DNA from 4 places in the Streptomyces sp. NPDC056373 genome. Region 3 is predicted to be linked to each of the others. Evidence: riboswitches for the same ligand, from Rfam matches in the RefSeq annotation. Region 3 holds a riboswitch; each other region holds the start of a gene.
What was found. A riboswitch is a leader RNA that binds a small molecule or an ion and turns the genes downstream of it on or off. The one in region 3 is predicted to bind cyclic di-AMP.
Positions count from the first base shown of each region.

Region 1: linked by a shared signal. The riboswitch ahead of ACFCXS_RS38345 (peptidoglycan DD-metalloendopeptidase family protein) and the one ahead of ACFCXS_RS01960 (NlpC/P60 family protein) in region 3 are both predicted to bind cyclic di-AMP.
Region 2: linked by a shared signal. The riboswitch ahead of ACFCXS_RS02960 (LysM peptidoglycan-binding domain-containing protein) and the one ahead of ACFCXS_RS01960 (NlpC/P60 family protein) in region 3 are both predicted to bind cyclic di-AMP.
Region 4: linked by a shared signal. The riboswitch ahead of ACFCXS_RS34385 (M23 family metallopeptidase) and the one ahead of ACFCXS_RS01960 (NlpC/P60 family protein) in region 3 are both predicted to bind cyclic di-AMP.

Region 1 is NZ_JBHJPX010000030.1:37,721-40,920, reverse strand. Features, by position in the region: gene ACFCXS_RS38350 (DUF6250 domain-containing protein) at 1-290, opposite strand, end outside; gene ACFCXS_RS38345 (peptidoglycan DD-metalloendopeptidase family protein) at 486-1,388, opposite strand; cyclic di-AMP (ydaO/yuaA leader) riboswitch at 1,393-1,549, opposite strand; gene ACFCXS_RS38340 (alpha-galactosidase) at 1,864-3,200, opposite strand, start outside.
Region 2 is NZ_JBHJPX010000001.1:622,965-626,164, reverse strand. Features, by position in the region: gene ACFCXS_RS02970 (GNAT family N-acetyltransferase) at 1-94, opposite strand, end outside; gene ACFCXS_RS02965 (HAD family hydrolase) at 281-1,129, shown strand; gene ACFCXS_RS02960 (LysM peptidoglycan-binding domain-containing protein) at 1,093-1,869, opposite strand; cyclic di-AMP (ydaO/yuaA leader) riboswitch at 1,875-2,050, opposite strand; gene ACFCXS_RS02955 (polyprenyl synthetase family protein) at 2,553-3,200, shown strand, end outside.
Region 3 is NZ_JBHJPX010000001.1:424,051-427,250, forward strand. Features, by position in the region: gene pcrA (DNA helicase PcrA) at 1-1,168, opposite strand, end outside; cyclic di-AMP (ydaO/yuaA leader) riboswitch at 1,482-1,654, shown strand; gene ACFCXS_RS01960 (NlpC/P60 family protein) at 1,663-2,850, shown strand; gene ACFCXS_RS01965 (hypothetical protein) at 2,943-3,200, shown strand, end outside.
Region 4 is NZ_JBHJPX010000021.1:14,840-18,039, forward strand. Features, by position in the region: gene ACFCXS_RS34380 (GntR family transcriptional regulator) at 1-491, opposite strand, end outside; gene ACFCXS_RS34385 (M23 family metallopeptidase) at 760-1,548, opposite strand; cyclic di-AMP (ydaO/yuaA leader) riboswitch at 1,561-1,725, opposite strand; gene ACFCXS_RS34390 (M16 family metallopeptidase) at 1,918-3,200, opposite strand, start outside.

The DNA of each region.
Region 1 (3,200 bases), on a different contig from region 3:
CCCTCGAAGACGGGGGTCGCGGTGTATTCGAGCAGGTACGGCCCGTCCAGCCGCCGCCTGAACCACACGGTCGCGCCACTCGGTACGTCGATCTCCAGCGTGCCGCGTAAGGCGGTGACGGTGCCGCCGTCCTGCAGTTCGGCCGCCCACTGCCCGAGGCCGTGACAGAAGTCGTCGCGTGCGAGGAGACGGCGGTGCGGGGACGCGGCGTGCGCGGTGGCCGTGGGGGCGAGGGCCCCCAGGGCGGCTCCGGCGGCCAGGGCTCCGAACGCTCTGCGGGTGGTCGGCACGGTGACACAACTCCTCGGAATCCGCCGGGAAGGCTCTGGAAAGCGCTTGCACTCCGGCCGTGATCACTCTGTCCCAACTGCCGCCGCCTGTCGATCCCTTGGGGCGGGCGACGGCGGGCGCACACACCGAAGGCCGGACCCGGGGATCGGGGTCCGGCCTTCGGTGGCGTGTCAGGCAGGTGGTCGTGCGGTGGGTCAGCCGACGGAGACGCCGTGCGAGCGCAGGAAGGCGACCGGGTCCACGTCCGAGCCGTAGTCCGGCGTGGTGCGGATCTCGAAGTGCAGGTGCGGTCCGGTCACGTTGCCGGTCGCACCCGAGAGGCCGACCTGCTGCCCCTCGGTCACGGTCTGGCCGGCCGAGACGGAGAGCTGGGAGAGGTGGGCGTACTGGGCGTAGTAGCCGTCGTCGAGCTTGATGACGACCTGGTTGCCGTACGCGCCGCCCCATCCGGCGGACACGACCGTGCCCGCGCCGACGGCCTTGAGGGAGGTGCCGGTCGGCACGACGAAGTCGACACCGGTGTGGTAGCCGCTGGACCACATGCTGCCCGACATGTGGTACGGGGTGCCGATGGTGGCACCGGTCACCGGGAGGGTGAAGCCGCCGGTGTCGCTCTCGGCGGCGGCCGGCTTCGCGGCGGTCTCCGTCTTCGGGGCCGAATCGGCGGCGGACGGCTTCGGAGCGGAGGCCTTCGGCGCGGACGGGGCCGAGGCCTTCGGGGCGCTCGCCGCCTTCTTGCCGATCGACAGCTTCAGGCCCGGGTGGATCAGCGACGGGTCGGAGCCGACGGCGTCACGGTTGTCCGCGTAGAGCTTCTTCCAGCCACCGCTGACGTGCTGCTCACCGGCGATCTTCGCGAGGTAGTCGCCGGCCTTGACGGTGTACGAGCGGCCGCCGTCTGCCTTTTGGGCGGCCTTTTCCGCGGCGGCCGGAGCCGACTGGACGGCCTTGTCCGGAGCGGACTGCGGGGTGGCGGCGTGGGCGCCGGCGGCCCCCATGAGAGGCAGGGCGAGAGCGGCCCCGCCGGTTCCGGCGACGGCGATGGAGCGGGTGAAACGCTGGGTCTTGGGACGGCGGTGCTTACCCTTCGCGGGCATGGCGAATTCCTCTCCGTCGCCTGCGAGGTGAGCTGTCGGGTGCGGGCTGGAGATGCCCGGCCGTGCCGTGGCGCGGCTGAACCCCAAGCCGTTCCGGGAACCGGAACAGGCGTCTTACCTGTGGGTCCCCCGCTCCTGCCGTGCTTCGGGTCAGTGTGTGCGGGCTCCGGGCGGCGGCAGGATTAGGCGTCCGTCCGGATTGGTGTGGAACGTAAGCGACCACGACGCAATAGGACAAGCTTGCGGTTGCTCGTGACGGCGTTTTTCTTGACGTGTCGCCACATATGCCGTCACCGAGCGTGGATTACCGATCTCCCGCTTGCTTCAATCGCCCTGGAAAATGCGGGGATTACGTGAACATGGCGACAGCATATCGTCACGAATATGACGATGGTCACGCACCCCGACCCCATCTCCTATGCGATCGGGGCACGTTATCCTCAAGCGGCTAAAATTCCCTATTCGGACAGAATGGCTACTTCCGCTTAAGGCGGACGACGGTGGCGTCCAGGTCCCCGCGCAATCCGACCCGCAGTCCGTGATGAAGCAGTACGGCCCCTCGGTGAACTTCTCCCGTTTCAAGGCATTCATACGATTCCGCCGGGTCGAGGCCACGCAGCCGGAGCGTCGGAACGGGCTCGCCGTAGCGCTGGGCCTGCAGCCAGGCGAAGACGACCGTCTCCTCGCCGAGGACGTACTGCACAGCGCTCAGCCCGCCCTCCGGAGGCCGCAGCCGGTACTGGTCGCCGCGCTGCACCACGGGCCGGATCTCCTTGTAGAGCCCCACCCACTCGGCCGCCTCGGCGAGCTCCTCCGGCGTCCACTTCGTGAGGTCGCCGCCGACCCCGAGCACCCCCGCCATGGCACTCACGAACCGGAACCGCAGCGAGCTGGCCCGGTGGTTGAGCATGGCGTTCGGGCTGTCGGTGACCCAGGCGGCCATGACCCGGGCCGGATGGATCTGGCTGAAGCCGTGCTGGATGGCGAGCCGGTCGAGAGGGTCGGTGTTGTCGGAGGTCCACACCTGGTCCGTGCGGCTCAGCACGCCGAGGTCGATCCGCCCGCCGCCGCCCGAGCAGGACTCGAAGGCCACCCCCGGATGGGCGGTCCGCAGCCGGTCCAGCAGGGCGTACAGGCCGTGCACGTGGTCGACCCACAGCCGCTGCGGGTAGGCGTCGTCCGGCCAGCCGGCGTCGGTGAAGCAGCGGTTGAAGTCCCACTTCACGTAGTCGATCGGCGCACTGGAGAGGAGGCCGTCGAGCTGCTCCCAGAGGTACTCCCGGACGTCCTCACGGGCGAGGTTGAGCACCAGCTGATTACGGAATTCCGTCCGCTTTCGTCCTGATTGGTACTGCACCCAGTCCGGGTGCGCGCGGTACAGGTCACTGTCCGGGTTGACCATCTCGGGCTCGACCCAGATCCCGAACTGCATACCGAGGCCGTGCACATGGTCGGCGAGCGGCTTCAGCCCACCCGGGAAGCGGTCGAGGTTCGGGCTCCAGTCACCGAGCCCGGCCCGGTCACTGGTACGCGCCCCGAACCAGCCGTCGTCGACCACGAACAGCTCGACACCCATGGCGGCGGCCCGCGCGGCGAGCTCCCGCTGCTGCTCCTCGGAGATGTCGAACTCGGTGGCCTCCCAGGAGTTGAACAGCACCGGCCGGTCCCGGTCCGCGTCCGGGATCACGTACGCCCGCTGGTAGGCGTGCCAGGCGCGGCTCGCCCCGCCGAACCCGCCGTCACACCAGAGCCCGGCGAAGACGGGGGTCGTGTACGACTCCCCCGCGCCGAGCATCAGCAGGCCCGAGTCGT
Region 2 (3,200 bases), 200 kb from region 3:
TGAAAGGGTTGCGCGGTGCCTTCGAGGCGGCGCGCAGCGCACGCCAGCGCTCCCTCTCCCCTTCGCCGAGCTCCCCGGGCCCGGCCACGCGAATGCGCCCACTGTTCAACCCGACCCCCCGATCAAGTCCCCCCTGGACACATGGAAGGTACCGCTCTATGCGGCCTCACGGGTAGGTAGCGGAGCATGTTGTTGCCAACCGGTGCAGAGGCCTTCAACCGGGCAATCGGCGTCCGCCGTGCGATGAAACGAAGGGGCGCGCTGTCCGTATTCTCTGATCATGGCCGCACCCCTCGCATATTCACTCATCGCCACCGATCTGGACGGGACGCTGCTGCGCGGCGACGACACCCTGTCCGACCGGTCCCTCGCCGCGCTCGCGCGGGTGGCGGACGCCGGTGCCCAGCACCTCGTGGTGACGGGCCGGCCGGCGCCGAGAGTGCGGCCGCTCCTGGACGACCTCGGGTGCACGGGGCTCGCGGTGTGCGGGCAGGGCGCGCAGGTGTACGACGCCGGCGCGGACCGGCTGCTGTGGTCCATCACCCTGGACCGGGAGCTGGCGGAGACCGCCCTCGGCAAGATCGAGGCCGAGGTGGGGCAGGTCTACGCGGCGGTCGACCAGGACGGGGTGGACGGGCTCACGCTGATCGAGCCGGGCTATCTGATGCCGCACCCGACCCTGCCCGCGGTCCGGGTCGAGCGGCGCGAGCAGCTGTGGGACGAGCCCATCAGCAAGGTGCTGCTGCGGCACCCCTACCTGACGGACGACGAGTTGGCGGCGACGGCCCGCTCGGTGGTCGGCTCCCTGGCGACGGTGACGATGTCGGGGCCCGGCACGGTCGAGCTCCAGCCGTGCGGGATCACCAAGGCGACGGGCCTGGCGCTGGCCGCCGAGCACCTGGGGCTGCGGCCGGCGGACACCATCGCCTTCGGCGACATGCCCAACGACATCCCGATGTTCGACTGGGCCGGTCACGGCGTCGCGATGGCCAACGCCCACCCCGAACTGAAGGCCGTGGCCGACGAGGTCACCCTGTCGAACGAGGACGACGGCATCGCCGTCGTCCTCGAGCGACTGCTGGGCGGGTCGGCTCAGTACGGGCCGTTGACGTTGTCGATCGAGCCGTAGCGGTCGGCCGCGTAGTTGCAGGCCGCCGTGATGTTGGCGACCGGGTCGTACGGGTCGAAGGAGGTGCCGGGCACGTGGTAGGCGGCGAACGTCGGGTCGATCACCTGGAGCAGGCCCTTGGACGGGGTGCCCGCGGCGGCGTTCGAGTCCCAGTTGTTGATCGCCAGGGGGTTGCCGGACGACTCGCGCATGACGTTGCGGTAGATGCCGTCGTAGGAGCCCGGGATGCCCCGCTGCGCCATGATGTCCAGCGACTCGCGGATCCACCCGTCGAGGTTGTTCGCGTAGGTCTTCGCGGACGCCTGGGTGGCCTGGGCGACGCCGCCGGCGGGCTTCGCGGCCGGCTTGGCGGGGGCGGACGACTGGGTCGCCGTCTTCTTCGGGGCGATCGGCTTGGTGGTCTTCACCTTGAGCTTCAGCCCCGGGTGGATCAGCTTCGGGTTGTCGCCGACGACCGCGCGGTTGTCCTTGTAGAGCTGCTTCCAGCCGCCCGAGACGTCGTACTTGTCCGCGATGCGGGCCAGCGAGTCGCCCTTGACCACGGTGTACGTCAGGGACTTGGCGGGCTGGGCCGCCTGCTTCACGGACTGCGCGACGGGGGCGCTCTGGGGTTCGGCGGCGCTCGCGTGCGTGGCGCCGAGGAGCGGAAGGGTGAGTGCGGCTCCGCCGGTGCCCAGGGCGACGATGCCTCGGGTCAGCGGGTTGGTTCTGGGGCGACGGTGCGTGCCTCGTCCGGCCATGGCGATGTTCCTCTCCGGCGCCTGCGAGGTGAGCTGTCGGGTTCGGGCCGGGAGGTGCCCGGCCGCGTACGGCGCTGTGTGCCGTACGCGGCTTCACCCCGAGCCGTGCCGCTGTGCGGCCCGGCGACTTACCTGGGTCCCCCGCTCCTGCCACGCGTGAGTGAGTCGGTTGATGTGGGGAGTCCGGGCGGCGGCAGGATTAGGCGTCCGCCGGACAGGGCCGGAACGTATGCGAGAGCACATGTCGGGAACAAGCACCTCAGTCACATATTGCGCGGTTGACCTTGGTCGGGGGCGTTTGGGCGGCTTGATCCTTTGCGGTAGCCAAGCCTCAACTGGCTTTCGGGGGAAGGCGGTACGGGCCGGTGCGGAAGCGCGGCGGAAAAGGGGAAGAAGTGATTCAACTCACTGATCACGAGTCTGCGGGGCAATTTCCGCCAAGGGGAATTCAGTGACTCATCACGGCAAATCGTGCATAACTCCCTACCCCCGGGTAGGTCGATAAATATCTGTTCTTATGGGTTGATCGAAAACATAGCGGTCGTGATCGGATACCACCCGGCCTGTAACCACGGGCGCTGGCGGTGATCGAAACGTGACCGGATACGCTGACTCGAGTGAGGGCAGCGACCTATCGACAATCCGCGTAATCACCGGCAGACACAGCAGACAGGAGACCCCTCGTGACCGACGTCGGGCCGTTCGGGCTGAGCGTGCGGGACCAGGCTCTGGAAGCCGACGTCCAGGCCGGATTGACGGCTGTCGAGGAAGGCTTGCTCGAGGCCACCAAGAGTGAGGTGCCCTTCATCACGGAGGCCGCCCAGCATCTGGTGCGGGCCGGTGGCAAGCGGTTCCGCCCGCTGCTCGTGATGCTCTCCGCCCAGTTCGGTGACCGCCACGCGCCCGGGATCGTGCCGTCGGCCGTCGTCGTGGAGCTGACCCACCTCGCCACGCTCTACCACGACGACGTCATGGACGAGGCCGCCGTGCGCCGTGGTGTCGCGAGTGCGAACACCCGCTGGGGCAACTCCGTCGCGGTCCTCACCGGTGACTTCCTCTTCGCCCGCGCCTCCCACATCCTGGCCGACCTCGGCCCGGAGGCCGTCCGGGTGCAGGCCGAGGCGTTCGAGCGTCTGGTGACCGGCCAGATCCTCGAGACGGCCGGGCCGCAGGACGGCCGGGACCCCGTGGAGCACTACCTGGACGTGCTGGGCGGCAAGACCGGTTCGCTCATCGCCGTGTCGTGCCGGTTCGGCGCGATGATGTCCGGCGCCGACGAGACCGTCGTGCACGTGCTGACCCAGTACGGCGAGCGGCTCGGCGTGGCCTTC
Region 3 (3,200 bases):
CGTTGGTCCACAGGTTCTTGGGGCGGCGGGACTCGTTGCGCTCGATGACGGCGTTGGCGGCGCTGAGGATCGTCTGTGTGGAGCGGTAGTTCTGCTCGAGCAGGATCGTCGTGGCGTCCGGGTAGTCCTCCTCGAACTGGAGGATGTTGCGGATCGTCGCGCCGCGGAAGGCGTAGATCGACTGGTCGGCGTCGCCCACCACGCACAGCTCGGCAGGCGGGACCTCCGCCTCGGGCGGGACGTCGACGGGGTGCTCGAAGGTGCCGACGAGCTCGCGGACCAGAGCGTACTGGGCGTGGTTGGTGTCCTGGTACTCGTCGACCAGGACGTGCCGGAAGCGGCGGCGGTAGTGCTCGGCGACGTCCGGGAAGGCGCGCAGCAGGTTGACCGTCGTCATGATCAGGTCGTCGAAGTCGAGGGCGTTCGCCTCGCGCAGCCGCGACTGGTACATCGCGTAGGCCTGGGCGAGGGTCTTCTCGAAACCGTCGGTGGCCTGGGCGGCGAAGTCCTCCTCGTCGATCAGCTCGTTCTTCAGGTTGCTGATCTTGGCACTGAAGGACTTCGGCGGGAAGCGCTTGGGGTCGAGGTCCAGGTCGCGGCAGACCAGGGCCATCAGGCGCTTGGAGTCGGCGGCGTCGTAGATCGAGAAGGACGAGGTGAAGCCGAGCTTCTTGCTCTCGCGCCTGAGGATGCGCACGCACGCGCTGTGGAAGGTCATGACCCACATGGCGTTGGCGCGCGGGCCGACGAGCTGCTCGACGCGCTCCTTCATCTCGCCGGCGGCCTTGTTGGTGAAGGTGATCGCGAGGATCTGGCCCGGGTGCACGTCCCGCTCGGCGAGCAGGTGGGCGATGCGGTGCGTGAGCACACGGGTCTTGCCGGAGCCGGCACCGGCCACGATGAGCAGCGGGGAGCCGGAGTGGACGACGGCGGCGCGCTGGTTGTCGTTCAGCCCTTCCAGCAGCGCGGCGGAGTCGATCACCGGGCGGGGGGCGCCGTCGCGGTAGTAGGCGTCCCGGTCCGGGGGCACGTCGAACTTCCCGCCGAACAGATCGTCCGGGATCGGCTCCGGAACGTGATCGTCCTCGGGCGGCGGCGGGGGCTCGTCCGCGGGGCCCCGCTGGGCCTGGAGGTTCGCCAGGAAGCTGTCGTCAAAGAGGCTGCTCATCGCTCTCCGAGTCTAGGGCGCCCCACTGACAGCCCGCCGCCGCCCTGAGAACATCGCCGCGCGCCCGGGTCCCGCCGACCGCCCGGCGGCGCGTTGTCGCCCTCCATGACGGCGCGATCACGCCCTGCTACACAGCCGGCATGTACGGATTTTCCCTGACCAATCCCCCTTGATCGTTCACTCTCGGCAACGCTCAGGAATAAGGTCACGAAAATGTATCGGGCATATCACCCATCAACCTTCACACGGACCACACGAGTTGGCTACGGTGCGACCAGGCCGCATGACCCCCACCGGCGAACGTCGCCGGGCCGCGCGGCCTCCGCCGAGTCCGGTGTGCCGCAGCGGCAGCCGGAGCCGGGGACCCAACCGTGAACCTGGGGTGAATCGGCCCGACTCCCTGTGCGGAGAAGGCCGTAGGGCAAACCTTCCGAACCACCCGCCCGAACCCGACAGCTAACCCGGTAGGCGGAACATGGAAGGAGTCGCCTCCCTTGGCGTCGCACCGCAAGTCGCGTCCTACGGGTACGCGCATGGCAGGCATACGGACCCCCGCCCTCGCAACGGCGGCCCTCACCTCCGTGGCCCTGCTGTCCCAGTCGGCCAACGCCGCCCCCGAGGCCGACGACAAGCCCAGCCTGGAGGAAGTCGAGAAGAAGGTCGACGACCTGTACCGCCAGGCCGAGTCGGCGACCGACAAGTACAACGCGGCCAAGGAGAAGACCGCCAAACAGCGCAAGCAGGTCGACACCCTCCTCGACGACGTCGCCCAGCGCACCCAGAAACTCAACGAGGCGCGCGAGGAACTGGGTTCCTTCGCCTCCGCCCAGTACCGCACCGGTGCCGCCGCCCCGGACACCGCGACGTTCCTGCTCGCGGACACCCCGCAGGACTACTTCGACCAGACCCAGCTGATGGACCGGATGACCGGCCGTCAGAAGGTCGCGGTCGACGACTACGTCACGCAGCAGTCCGAGACGATGAAGAAGCGCCAGGAGGCCACCGAGAGCCTCGAGACGCTCACCGACTCGCAGGACGGCCTGAAGACGGCCAAGGCCACCGTCCAGCGCAAGCTCGCCGACGCCCGCGAGCTGATGTCGAAACTGACCGCCGAGGAGAAGGCCCGGCTCGCGGCGATCGAGAAGGAGAAGCGGGCGGAGGCCGCCCGCAAGGCCGACGAACTGGCCCGGCAGCAGGCCGCGCAGCAGCAGGCGCAGGAGGAGGCCGCCCGGCAGCAGGACGGCGGCTCGGCCTCGTCCGGCTCCTCCGGCTCCTCGGGTTCCGGCTCGCCCTCCTCGACCGCCCCGGCCGACTCCTCGTACGCCACCAAGGCCGACAAGGCGCTCGCCTTCGCCCGCGCCCAGATCGGCAAGCCGTACGTGTGGGGCGCCGTCGGACCCGGCTCATACGACTGCTCGGGCCTCACCCAGGCCGCCTGGAAGGCCGCGGGCGTCACCCTGCCCCGTACGACGTACGACCAGGTCGACGCGGGCACCACGGTCCCGCTCTCCCAGGCCCGACCCGGTGACCTGGTCTTCTTCTACGACGACGTCACCCACGTCGGGATCTACATCGGCAACGGCATGATGATCCACGCGCCGAAGCCCGGCACGTACGTGCGCGAGGAGTCGATCTACTACGACGGCGAGTCGGCGATCCACAGCGTGGTGCGCCCCGCCTGAGTGAGGCCTCAGGGCCGGTCGCGTCACGTTTTTGAGGGGCACGCGCGCGTGCCCCTCTCGTGAGGCGTGCGCCGCTCTCTAGCATCGGCACCATGTCCGGTCCCTCCCCGTTCGCCGCCTGGTGGGCGACGTATGCGCTGGCGACCGGCATCGTGTCGGCCGGCCTCGACTCCGCTGGGTACGCGATCCCCTCCCGTATCGCCCTGGCCCTGGCCTGCGCGGCCTGGCTGGCGGCGGCCGCGGGCCTCGTCCAGCGGACGCACGGCGAGTGGCGGGTGGAGACCCCGGCCGCGCTCACCACCGTCGCGGCGACCGCCATCCTGGGCACGGGCTTCTCCGCGGCCGGGCAG
Region 4 (3,200 bases), on a different contig from region 3:
AGCGGCGCCTCCACGGCGTACATCCAGGCGATCTTGTGGCGGAGCTGGGTGAGCATCGAGGTCAGGGCCGGGCTGCCGGAGGCCTGGGCCAGCGTCTCGTGGAACCAGGCGCCCAGGGAGCGCAGGTCGTCGCTGTTGCCGCGCCGGGCCCGGTCCTGGCCCAGCCGGACCAGGCCGCGCAGGACCTTCAGATGCGCCTCGGTGCGGCGCTGGGCGGCGCGGGCCGCACCGAGCGGCTCCAGGAGCATCCGCATCTCCAGCAGGTCGCCGGCCTCCTGCACGGTGGGTTCGGCCACGCACGCGCCCGCGTGCCGGCGGGTCACCACGAAGCCCTCGGCCTCCAGCGTGCGCAGCGCCTCGCGGACGGGCACCCGCGAGACGCCGTAGCGGCGGGCGAGGAGTTCCTCGGTGAGCCGGCTGCCGCGTGCGTGGACACCCGCGACGATGTCGTCCCGGATGGCGGTGCACACCGAGTGCGCGGGAATACGCATGACCGGACCTCGCTTAATCCCCGTGAAACGCCGACGAGCGGCGCGTGTTTCCGTGACTCTATTGCAATGAGCCGGAATTTCCGACGGCAGGCGAGAATCCAGGGATATTTTTTGGACAGCGGACACGCGAGGAGATCCGGAACGGGCCCGCGGACATCGGGCGGGCGTCCCGCGGACGTCCAGGCGGGACATCCGGGGGCGTCCGGAGAAGCACCGAAAGCCCCGGCTCGGGGAGCCGGGGCTTCGGGGAACGGCGGAGGCGTTCCGGTCAGACGTTGACGCCGTGCGAGCGGAGGTAGGCGACCGGGTCGATGTCCGAGCCGTAGTCGGGGCTCGTACGCGCCTCGAAGTGCAGGTGCGGGCCGGTGACGTTGCCGGTCGCGCCGGACAGGCCGATCTGCTGGCCGGGGGTGACCTTCTGGCCGACCGAGACGCCGATGGACGACAGGTGGCCGTACTGCGTGTACGTGCCGTCGTCCATCTTGATCACGATGTTGTTGCCGTAGGAGCCGCCCCAGCCGGCCTCGACGACCTCGCCCCTGCCGACCGCGTGGACGGAGGTGCCGGTGGCGGCGTGGAAGTCGACGCCGGTGTGGCTGCCGGAGGACCACAGACCGCTGCTCGCCTTGTAGCCGGTGGAGACGTACGAGCCGGAGATCGGGGGCACGAAGGCGTTGAGGCGCTTGCGCTCGGCCTCACGGGCGGCGCGCTCCTCGACCTCGCGGGCCTTCTCGGCCTCCGCCTTGGCCTTCTCGGCCACCTCGGCGGCCCGCTTGCGGGCGGCCTCCTCGGCCTTCTGCTTGGCGGCGGCCTCCTCGGCGGCCTGCTGCTGCGCGATGGCCTGGGCGTCGATCTGCTGGGCCACGGTGTCACCCATGGTGACGACGGGGGTGAGGCCGGTCTGCTCGGCACTGGGCTCGGCGGCGAAGGCCGCGGGGGCCGCCACCGTGCCGATCACGCCGGTGGTGGCGAGGGCCGCGACACCCGCCGCGCGGGCGGTGCGGCGCTGGATCCTGCTGGGACGTCGGTGCTTCCCGGTGGCGCGAGTGAACGCCATGTGGTGGCTGGTCCTTTCCTTCCCTCTCGCCTACCGGGTTAGCTGACGGGTTCGGAGCAGGAAGGTCTCCTACGGACTCCCTCGCGACACGCGCGGGCGTCCGATTCACCCCAGGGACTGCGGTGGGTCCCCGGCTCCCCTGGCTCGCGCCGTACGGGGACTCGGCGATGACTGTCCGGTGCCGCGGGTGCGGCGCACTGCCTGACGAACAGCCCGGACGACGCTAAGCGGCGCCACTTTCAATTCCCAAACGCATCCCGGCTTTTGTAGCGCATCCCACAGGGCAGACAGGCAACTCCCATCCCAATTCGGGCATAAAGGAGCCCTGGTGCCTTCGAAGACATCCAGGGCCCCTGAGCGCGCGTGCCGTTACTCGGCGGCGACGACGGTGACTTCGCCGATGCCGAGCGCCTCGACAGGCGCCTTGATCTGCGCCGCGTCACCGACGAGGACGGTCACCAGCCGGTCCACCGGGAAGGCGCTGACGGCCGCTGCGGTGGCCTCCACGGTGCCGGTGGTGGCGAGCTGCCGGTACAGCGTGGCTTGGTAGTCGTCGGGCAGGTGCTGCTCGACCTGGTCGGCCAGCGTGCTCGCGACGGCCGCCGCCGTCTCGTACTTCAGCGGCGCGACGCCGACCAGGTTCTGCACGGCGACGTCCCGCTCGGCGTCGGTGAGTCCCTCGGCGGCGAGGGTGCGCAGCACCGTCCAGAGGTCCTCCAGGGCGGGGCCGGTGTTGGGCGTGTCCACGGAGCCGCTGATGGCGAGCATCGCCGCACCCGTGCCGTCGGGGGCGGACCTGAGGACCTGGCCGAACGCCCGTACCCCGTAGGTGTAGCCCTTCTCCTCCCGCAGGACGCGGTCCAGGCGGGAGGTGAGGGTGCCGCCGAGGCAGTAGGTGCCGAGCACCTGCGCGGGCCACACGCGGTCGTGCCGGTCCGGGCCGATACGGCCGATCAGCAGCTGGGTCTGGACGGCTCCGGGGCGGTCCACGATGACGACCCGGCCGGTGTCGTCGGCGGTCACCGGCGGCACGGGACGCGGCTCGGCCGGGGAGCCCGTCCAGGCGCCGAGCGTGTCCCCGAGCAGGGCGTCGAGGTCGATGCCGGTGAGGTCACCGACGACCACCGCGGTGGCCGTGGCGGGGCGGACGTGCTTCTCGTAGAAGGCGCGTACGGCCGCGGAGTCGATGGCGGCGACGGTCTCCTCGGTGCCCTGCCGCGGCCGCGACATGCGCGAGGCCGCCGGGAACAGCTCCTTGGAGAGCTCCTTGGCCCCGCGGCGGGACGGGTTGGCCAGCTCGTGCGGGATCTCGTCGAGACGGTTGGCGACCAGCCGCTCGACCTCGCTGTCGGCGAACGCGGGTGCCCTCAGGGCGTCGGCGACCAGGCCCAGTCCCTTGGCGAGCCGGGAGGCCGGCACCTCCAGGCTGAGCCGGACGCCGGGGTGGTCGGCGTGCGCGTCGAGGGTGGCGCCGGCGCGCTCCAGCTCGGCGGCGAAGTCCTCGGCGGAGTGCTTGTCGGTGCCCTCGGAGAAGGCCCGGGCCATGATCGTGGCCACACCGTCGAGGCCGGCGGGCTCGGCGTCCAGGGGGGCGTCGAGCAGCACCTCCACGGCGACGACCTGCTGGCCGGGGCGGTGGCAGCGCAGCACCG